DNA from 3 places in the Vibrio penaeicida genome. Region 1 is predicted to be linked to each of the others. Evidence: predicted binding sites of a transcription regulator. Region 1 holds the regulator's gene; each other region holds the start of a gene.
What was found. Region 1 encodes PurR, which represses purine synthesis genes. Its sites were predicted from a motif close to TNANGNAAACGTTTNCNTNA; they were not measured.
Positions count from the first base shown of each region.

Region 2: the regulator PurR is predicted to act here: its motif matches at 1,724-1,743, upstream of LDO37_RS13390 (uracil-xanthine permease family protein).
Region 3: the regulator PurR is predicted to act here: its motif matches at 1,791-1,810, upstream of purM (phosphoribosylformylglycinamidine cyclo-ligase).

Region 1 is NZ_AP025144.1:1,431,314-1,434,597, reverse strand. Features, by position in the region: gene torD (molecular chaperone TorD) at 1-629, shown strand, start outside; gene purR (HTH-type transcriptional repressor PurR) at 992-1,996, shown strand; cyclic di-GMP riboswitch class I at 2,158-2,251, shown strand; gene LDO37_RS06695 (TfoX/Sxy family DNA transformation protein) at 2,376-2,966, shown strand; gene LDO37_RS06690 (putative signal transducing protein) at 3,101-3,284, shown strand, end outside.
Region 2 is NZ_AP025144.1:2,993,535-2,996,818, forward strand. Features, by position in the region: gene LDO37_RS13380 (DUF2069 domain-containing protein) at 1-148, shown strand, start outside; gene LDO37_RS13385 (DUF2066 domain-containing protein) at 260-1,585, opposite strand; gene LDO37_RS13390 (uracil-xanthine permease family protein) at 1,782-3,035, shown strand; gene LDO37_RS13395 (response regulator) at 3,115-3,284, opposite strand, start outside.
Region 3 is NZ_AP025144.1:3,000,666-3,003,949, forward strand. Features, by position in the region: gene LDO37_RS13415 (TRAP transporter large permease) at 1-826, shown strand, start outside; gene upp (uracil phosphoribosyltransferase) at 999-1,625, opposite strand; gene purM (phosphoribosylformylglycinamidine cyclo-ligase) at 1,874-2,914, shown strand; gene purN (phosphoribosylglycinamide formyltransferase) at 2,918-3,284, shown strand, end outside.

The sequences.
Region 1 (3,284 bases):
AAGCATTCAACGAAAAGCGCGCAGAGATTTACTGGTGGCTTTCTAGCCTTTTTGCTCATGAACTGAAACAAGAAGAGTTGGAGCATTACCACACGGCTGAAATCAGGGGCTTCATTAGCGGTCTTGCAGAAAACGAAACCTTAAAACCGGCGGCTCAGCAACTTATCGAATCCCTGAATAAACTCCAAGATAGAGAAGATGCTCAGTTAGAACTCGCTGCGGATTTTTGTGGCCTATTTCTGACCACAGATAAAAAAGCGGCCTTGCCATACGCCTCAATCTACAAATCTGGTCTGCTCAATGATGAACCAGCGAAACAAATGGAATCATTGTTAAGAGAAAAAGGTGTCTCTTTGCTAGAGGGGTTTAACGAGCCAGCAGATCACCTCGCCATTCAATTGGACTTTTTGGGTAACCTCATTATTCGCTCAAACGAATTAAAAACGAACGAGCAGTTTGAAGATGCACTGCGAGAACAGCTGTGGTTCATAAATACGCATCTCATGACTTGGCTTCCAATATTTAACAAGAACTGCAAAAATTATGATGGCTTTGGGTTCTACGCAGCTTTGTCACAATTGCTTGTGAGTTTTGTCGAACTAGACCGCCAATATATTTCTGGCGAGTAAACCGGCAAGGTGGGATATCTTGATAGTATTGAGCTCGAAGACTTTACTTAGGTATTGAGCTAATTTGTTTTAAATATAAAACAGCACCCTTAAAAAATATTAGGATTCCTCATAAATGTGACACTTGGTATAATTTTTTACGATTCACTCCATTGTCACATAGGAAATTAAAGACTAAGATCGTGATCGCAAACGATAAAATATGAAACGCTGAAAAGCATTAACTAAGCCGCTGTATTAATAGCGGTTTTTGTGTTTTTAGTCGATTTTAATAACACAATGAAATCCGCCTTGCTGAAAACATTAGCTACTTTAAATTTAGCACCTTACCCCTTAGCTCGGCTCTACAGGATATTTGTTTTATGGCCACTATTAAAGATGTCGCACGACTTGCCGGAGTATCAACTACAACGGTTTCGCATGTTATAAATAAAACACGCTTTGTTGCTGAAACTACACAAGAGAAAGTTAAAAAAGCAGTAGAAGAACTAAACTATGCACCGAGCGCTGTTGCACGTAGCTTAAAGTGCAACACGACTCGTACTATAGGTATGTTAGTTACACAGTCTTCTAATCCATTCTTTGCAGAAGTCGTCGATGGCGTTGAAAGTTACTGTTATCGCCAAGGCTACACGTTGATCTTGTGCAACACCGGCGGGATATATGAAAAGCAACGGGATTATATTCGTATGCTTGCTGAGAAGCGTGTAGATGGCATCTTGGTCATGTGCTCAGATTTAACTGAAGATCTTCGTGAAATGCTTGATGCGCACTCATCCATTCCAAAAGTGATCATGGATTGGGGTCCAGAGAGTTCCCAAGCCGATAAGATAATAGATAACTCTGAGGAAGGTGGTTACTTAGCGACAAAATATCTTTTAGACAATGGTCATACCGATATTGCCTGTCTTACTGGCCATGAAGAAAAAGTGGCTTGTATTGAACGGGTCATTGGCTACAAGCGAGCGCTGAGAGAATACGATATTGAATTCAAGCAAGAACGCATACTTGTCGGCAACTTCGAATGTGATACCGCTGTCTTAGCGGCGGACAAGATCCTTGCTATGGAAAACAGACCAACAGCCGTTTTCTGCTTTAATGATCTTATGGCACTCGGGGTCATTAGCCGTCTTCAAGAGAACGGTGTCCGTGTTCCTGATGACATTTCGATCATTGGATACGACAATATTGAGCTATCAGGATACTTTTCTCCTCCTCTGACAACCGTCCACCAGCCTAAGCGCCGAGTGGGTAAAACGGCATTTGAAATCCTTCTCCAAAGAATCAAAGACAAAGAACACGATAAACGCATCTTCGAGATGCATCCTGAAATCGTAGAGAGAAGTTCTGTTAAAAAGTTAAATTAAATTAGTTAATTCTAATTAAGCCTGGCTATATGTCAGGCTTTTTGCTTTATTGCCCAAATAAGAAACAATATTTATATCTGTACATTTATTTTTTGAAGGCAGATCACACATAAAGCATTTTGATGTGATGCTTGTTCCGGTTTTTCTCTATGATTTTATTGTCACGCACAGGGCAAACCATTTGAAAAAGTGGGACGCAAAGCTTCCGGCCTAAATGGATTTATTTGAAATCAATATGGTAGCGGGGTTGCCGATGGTAAATATGCATACTTCTTTTCCAGAGTTAACCAAACTCTGACATCTGACTGCATCACTTTGCTATTTTTTCTCGGACCTGAACTTAGTAGTGGCATAACTTCTTTAGCCGAGACAGTACAGCATGGATAAACCAATACTTAAAAACTCATTGAAGCTATTTGAACCATTAGGGACGATAAAATCACGTTCTATGTTTGGTGGTTTTGGCGTTTTCGCCGATGACACTATGTTCGCCTTAGTCGTTCAAAACACTTTACACATCAGAGCTGACTCAAAAAGTGCTCAAAAGTTCGAACAACAAGGTTTAAAACCTTATGTGTACAAGAAGCGCGGGTTTCCGGTTGTCACCAAGTATTTTGCACTCCCAGAAACCAGTTGGGATAATACCAATGACATCATAGAGAAAGCTTCTCTAGCGCTGAAAGTTGCAAGAACAGAGAAACAAAAGCAAGCCGAAACCAAACCAACGCGTTTGAAAGACTTGCCTAATTTACGTTTGGGTACAGAAAGAATGCTCAAAAAAGCAGGAATCTCTTCCGTTCAGGAGTTACAAAACTTCGGTTCTGTTGAAGCCTTCAAAGCCATCAAGCAGACTCATTCAAGCGATGTTGGCTTAGAGCTACTATGGGCTCTAGAGGGTGCAATTAATGGCACTCACTGGTCCGTGATTCCTCAAGATAGACGTGATGAATTAATGAAACGCTTAAGTTAGTTAAACCTTCATGCTAAAAAAGCCTCCTTTGGAGGCTTTTTTATTGCTGAAATTCACAGTTTATCTATCCTGCACAGACCCTTATGGGCGACTTGCTGTCATAATTAAAACTCATTGACTATATTGGACGAACTATGAAGGTGTACTCTACTGCGCTCCCGACAGAAGCTCATATTGTATGTGAGCTGTTAAAGGCACAGGGAATCGATGTTGAAGTTCGTGGTGAAGGTCTATTTGGCTTGCAAGGTGAGCTTCCATTTGGTCCAGACACCGAACCATATATTTGGTTAAACAACGAATTTCAGTACGACAAAGCCA
Region 2 (3,284 bases), 1.6 Mb from region 1:
ATGGCTTGCGGTGGTGGAGCTTTTATTAACCACTATTGCCTTTGTAGGAAACACCCTTTATGCGCGGCAAAGAGGAAAAGAACTAGGTCTAAAACTCACGAAGCTTTCTGAAGTAGAGAAACAAGAAAAAGCACGTTTTGAGCAGTAGAAATTTGAAGAGTTGATGCTTGAGTAGTCAATCAAGCATCAAAAAAAGAAGAGCTCCCCATCGGAAGCTCTTCTTTTTTATGCATGTAATTCTATTGTGTACGAACTTCTTTTAAAGACCAAGCCACTCATACACCAAGTCCGCTTTTTCTTCAGGAGTCGCTTCTTCGACGACTTCAGCACTAATGCTTGGAACGCCATCAACAGTAGACGAATCATCTGTTTGTACAGGGGCTTCTGACGTATCCCCTTCTACTGAAAGCTCATCGCTGACTAGCTGATCTGTCGTTTCACCTGTAGCCACGTCTGTTTCTACTGCGCCCTCATCGGCGATCTCGGGTGCGACAAGTTCAGGTTCGGCTGTTTGAGGATCGGTAGATTCTACTGGCGTACTTTCAACTCGTTGCTCTTCTTCACTCTCAACATAAGCGTCCAAAGTAAACGCTCTCACTTGTTTAAAGTTTTCTAACTCACGCTGAAAATCCACAACTGGAGCAAGTAAATTGACTTTAAAAGTGACATCGTTGCCTTTGATTTTTAAAATCTCTGTCGATGCAACCGAGTTCAAGCCTTCAAACAAAGACTCCAATTGGAAGAAATCGCGTGAACTTTTAACGTCCAAAAATTGAACTGTCACGCTTTCTGTCGATACATCCGAAACCTGAACCGCACTTTTACTCGCAAAGTAATCGCTGATGCTATCGACCACAGTTTGCAGTGTAGAATTAAATTCACCTCGCTCCTGCCCCGACATAGGAGATTGCTGAGAGCCAAGCATTTGCTCCGGTGATTGGTCAAACAAAGTCCAACGCACAGATGCTCTGCCTGAGCTTAAGTGTTGTACCCGCAGAACCAATACCGCATCCGCAGGATAACGTGAGCTGGCTCTACTGATTGGTTCAACAAAGGCTCCCCAGATCTCCGGTGCAGAGATTCCTGTTACATCATCAAAGTCACCAACTGGTACGGTAATGGGTAAGCCTCGAGAATCGGCATACTGGTTCAACAGTTTAGTAACGTTAGAGCCACTCTGCTCCCACACTATTTGGCGTTCATAGCGATCTTCTTCAATAATCCACATTAAAATGGAAGCGCGATTTTCAGACCAATACGGCAAGCCCGCCTGAGTCAATAACCCCTGAATTTGTCTTGGACTAAAAGCGACTTTTAACGTTTCTTGCCCATCTAATTGCCCGAAGCTAATTTGAGAAAGATAAGGGCCTGTGCTCTTTTTCGCTTTTTCGATAACCGGATTACTGGCAACGGTTTTTTGTCCAGATGCCTTAATAAGAACCTGCTCTAACCCTTGAGCTTTCGCAAGATCCTCTGCATTTTCTTCTTCAGTCAATACAATTTCAGATTGGAATACGTCCACTTTAGTTAAAGCAAAGCCAGGAAAAGCCAGCAAACTCAACAACAAACAAGCTATCCGATTCATAAATTCTCTGTCACAACGTGAATGAACCTCAAATGATAAGCAACTCTCAATGCCGGAGCAAGGAAACATCGCGAATACAGTGACATCCCCCTTCACTGGAATAATTCCCCCTGTATAGATATTTTTTGACCCATTTATCAATGCAATCGTTTTCTTAGTGATAAAATCCTGCAAATTTTAAAAATGGAAGAGAATCATGACTCAAATACTCCAAGGTACCCAAATGCTCTTTGTCGCATTTGGCGCACTCGTGCTCGTCCCCTTACTCACTGGGCTCGACCCTAGTGTTGCTCTGTTCGGCGCTGGCGTAGGCACCCTTTTATTCCAATTTATCACTCGCCGCACCGTTCCTATTTTCCTTGCATCCTCTTTCGCGTTTATTGCCCCAATCATGTATGGCGTACAAACGTGGGGGATTGCATCCACCATGGGTGGGCTTATGTGTGCTGGTTTGGTTTACGTTGCATTAGGAGCGGTGATCAAATTGCGGGGCGTTGGAATCGTCCATAAACTGTTACCCCCTGTTGTTGTTGGTCCGGTTATTATGGTGATTGGATTGGGGCTTGCACCTGTCGCGGTCAATATGGCTTTAGGGAAAACGGGCGATGGAGCAGTTCAGCTTATCGATGGCAATACCGCCCTTATTATCGCTTCTGCGTCTCTAGCCACCACCATTGCTATCAGTGTTTTTGCCAAGGGCTTCTTAAAGTTGCTACCTATTTTTGGAGGCATCGCTGTCGGGTACTCGCTCAGCTTACTGTACGGAATCGTAGACTTTACACCTGTTGCTCAAGCAAGCTGGCTTTCCCTTCCCAATTTCACAACGCCAGAATTCAACATTAATGCGATTCTTTTCATGATCCCTGTCGCCATTGCACCAGCGGTTGAGCACGTGGGTGACATGCTTGCGATTTCCAATGTGACTGGAAAAGACTACCTCAAGAAGCCAGGGCTTCACCGCACCATTACAGGTGACGGTGTCGCTACAATGGCGGCTTCTATGGTGGGTGCTCCACCAAACACAACGTACAGTGAAGTGACTGGCGCAGTGATGCTGACTAAAGCTTACAATCCAGTCATCATGACTTGGGCAGCGGTAACCGCGATTGTTCTTGCGCTGGTAGGAAAACTAGGCGCGCTGCTACAAACCATCCCCGTTCCAGTAATGGGTGGCATTATGATTCTACTGTTCGGCTCCATCGCCACTGTCGGTTTGAATACGCTGATTAAAAATCACGTTGATCTCCACAAATCCCGAAACCTTGTGATTGTCGCGGTGACGTTAGTCTTTGGTATTGGCGGAATGGCTTTTGGGATTGGTGAGTTCAGCCTACAAGGCGTGAGCTTATGCGGTATCGTGGCCATTGCGTTAAACCTAATTTTACCTAAAGACATGGGTGAATCTCATGTCGTAGATAACGCTCAGATGGAAGAAGAAACAAGTAAATAGCCAAGCACCTGATAACAAATAGAGGCAGTAATAAATGACTGCCTCTATTTACTTCATAGTTTTACCAAAGGTAGAGACTCTATAGCCACCCCTGACTTAAACAGTATTTCACTAATCCTGCCGTTGTTTTTATGTTCAGTTTCTTTTTCACTCGCAATCGGTGTGTTTCAACCGTTCGGACGCTAATGCACAAAGTATTGGCGACAGATTTGTTGCACTCCCCTTCCGCAATCAACAGCAAAACGTCCT
Region 3 (3,284 bases), 1.6 Mb from region 1:
TTTGTTCATGGCGGCGGTTTTCCCGGGGCTTGCACTTGGGGCAATGTACATATTCTATCTCCTCATTTCGGGGGTGCTAAAACCCAATGCACTGCCGTTACCTGATACCGCTGAAAAAGTATCCTTCAAAATTATCTGGCAAGTCGTCAAAGCAATCATCCCTACATTACTACTCATTCTTGCAGTATTAGGGTCCATATTTGCAGGTATCGCCACGCCAACTGAGGCATCCGGTGTTGGTGCGGCAGGAGCAACCTTACTGGCTATATACTACAAACGGTTTTCCCTCAAAATTCTGAAAGAAGTCACCATTGAAAGCTATAAGACCACGGCTTACATCTTTGCCATTTTCATTGGGGCAACCTGCTTTTCATTGGTCTTGCGAGAATTAGGGGGGGATGAGTTCATTGAAAGCATCTTTCAACAGCTCCCTTTCGGTCCCTACGGCATTATCGCTTTCATCCTTTTGATGGTGTTTCTACTGGGCTTTTTTCTTGATTGGATTGAAATCACGCTGATCATTTTGCCGTTGTTAGCGCCGGTTGTTGCGGGATTAGATCTGAACATTGGTCAATTTGCTGGCATCGATGACCCAACAACAGTTTGGTTTGTCATGCTCGTCGCCATGACATTGCAAACCAGTTTCCTAACGCCACCTGTTGGATTCGCACTGTTTTACTTGAAAGGGGTGTGTCCACCAGAGATACAACTGTCGGATATATACAAAGGGGTAATACCATTTATTCTGTTGCAGCTTTTAGCGTTGTTGCTGATTTTATTCTGGCCGAGTATCGCGCTGTGGTTACCGTCTATCGCTTATAACTAAACGGATTATTTGCTTGATATAACTAGAAAGAAGAGAGACTTCTTCAGCTCGAAGCTCCGATTGGCACTGCATTGATTGGTGCGCTTTGTAGGAAACCCAGGCTAACCATTTAGCCTGGGTGATTTTTCTCTAGAAAAGAGTTAATAAACGGTACAGTTACTTAGTTACTTAGTTACTTAGTGCCGAAAATCTTATCGCCTGCATCACCAAGCCCAGGAACGATATAGCCTTTATCGTTAAGTTTTTCATCAATCGCGGCTGTATATAGCTCCACATCTGGATGCGCTTTTTTCAATGCTTCTACACCTTCAGGTGCAGCAACCAGCACAAGTACCTTGATCGACTTACAGCCTTTTTCTTTCAAAAGGTCGATGGTTGCAATCATCGAGCCGCCAGTCGCCAGCATTGGATCGACTACTAAGGCAATACGCTCATCAATATTTGACGCCAGTTTATTGAAGTAAGGTACTGGCTCTAGTGTCTCTTCATCACGGTAGATACCAACAACACTGATGCGTGCACTTGGCATATGTTCCAAAACACCGTCCATCATGCCTAGACCAGCACGAAGGATTGGCACAACCGTTACTTTTTTGCCTTTGATTTGATCCACTTCTACTGGACCGTTCCAACCTTCAATCGTCACACGTTCCATTTCGAAATCCGCGGTGGCTTCATAAGTAAGTAGGCTACCTACCTCAGTCGCAAGCTCACGAAAACGTTTAGTGCTGATGTCACCTTCTCGCATTAAGCCCAGTTTGTGTTTAACTAATGGGTGCTTTACTTCAACAACTTTCATTTCCAACTCCAGCAAATTTTAATAAACTTTCAGATTATACCTAACTGGTCGGAATAGTTACAGAGTTGCAGACCTTTTACTTGCCTAGCTAACTGACTGTAAAAACAATAAGTACCCAGCCTTTACGTGGCGTGATTTGAGAGACAAAAACGCGAAGAAAAAAAACTGCGCAAACGTTTTCCTTTTCTTTTCAACCCCTGTTAGAATAGCGCCGTTTTTCACATCCAACCTATGACGAGGACATCCCCGTGAGTGGTAACAACTCTTCTCTAAGTTATAAAGACGCTGGTGTAGATATTGATGCTGGTAATGCTCTGGTAGACCGAATTAAAGGTGTGGTAAAGCGCACTCGTCGTCCTGAAGTAATGGGCGGTATTGGTGGCTTTGGCGCACTATGCGAATTACCAACTAAATACAATGAACCACTGCTAGTGTCTGGAACAGACGGCGTAGGCACGAAACTTCGCCTAGCATTGGATATGAAAAAACACGACACCATTGGTATCGACTTGGTTGCAATGTGTGTGAACGATCTTATCGTTCAAGGTGCAGAACCTCTTTTCTTCCTTGATTACTACGCAACAGGCAAGCTAGATGTTGATACTGCAGCAGACGTAGTTGCGGGTATTGGCGAAGGCTGTATTCAAGCTGGCTGTGCGCTAATCGGTGGCGAAACCGCTGAAATGCCGGGCATGTACGAAGGCGAAGACTACGACGTTGCTGGCTTCTGTGTCGGTGTTGTAGAAAAATCTGAAGTGATCGACGGTACTAAAGTTGCCGCTGGCGATGCACTGATTGCGGTAGGCTCTAGTGGTCCTCACTCAAACGGCTACTCTCTAGTCCGTAAGATTCTTGAAGTTTCTGAAGCGGATTTAAGCGAAGAGCTAAACGGACGCACGATTGGTGAGCAACTGCTTGAACCAACAAAAATTTACATTAAATCAGCACTTAAGATGATTGCAGAACACGACATTCACGCGATCTCGCACATCACAGGTGGTGGTTTCTGGGAAAATATCCCACGCGTTCTTCCTGAAGGCACAAAAGCGGTTGTCGATGGCAACAGCTGGGAATGGCCAGCAATTTTCTCTTGGCTACAAGAGAAAGGCAATGTTGAAACTCACGAAATGTACCGTACCTTTAACTGTGGTGTTGGTCTGATTGTTGCTCTACCAAAAGAGCAAGCAGCAGCGGCAGTTGAACTGCTTAAAGCAGAAGGCGAAAACGCTTGGGTTATCGGTGAAATCGCATCAGCAGCAGCTGGTGAAGAGCAAGTAGAGATTCGCTAAGCCATGAAAAATATCGTTGTCTTAATTTCCGGAAATGGCAGTAACTTACAGGCAGTGATTGACGCCTGTGAAAATGGAAGCATTGAAGGAAAAGTCAGCGCCGTTTTTTCTAACAAAGCTGACGCTTACGGATTGGAACGAGCAAAACGCAGCGGGATTGATGCCCGCGCTGTCAGCCACAAAGATTTTGAGTCGCGTGAGGCATTCGATTTAGCGCTAATGGGCGAAATCGACCAATACCAACCCGACTTAATTATTCTTGCAGGCTACATGCGTATTCTGAGTGAAGGATTTGTTCGTCACTATATAGGTAAGATGATCAACATTCACCCATCTCTTCTTCCGAAGTACCCTGGTTTAAACACTCATC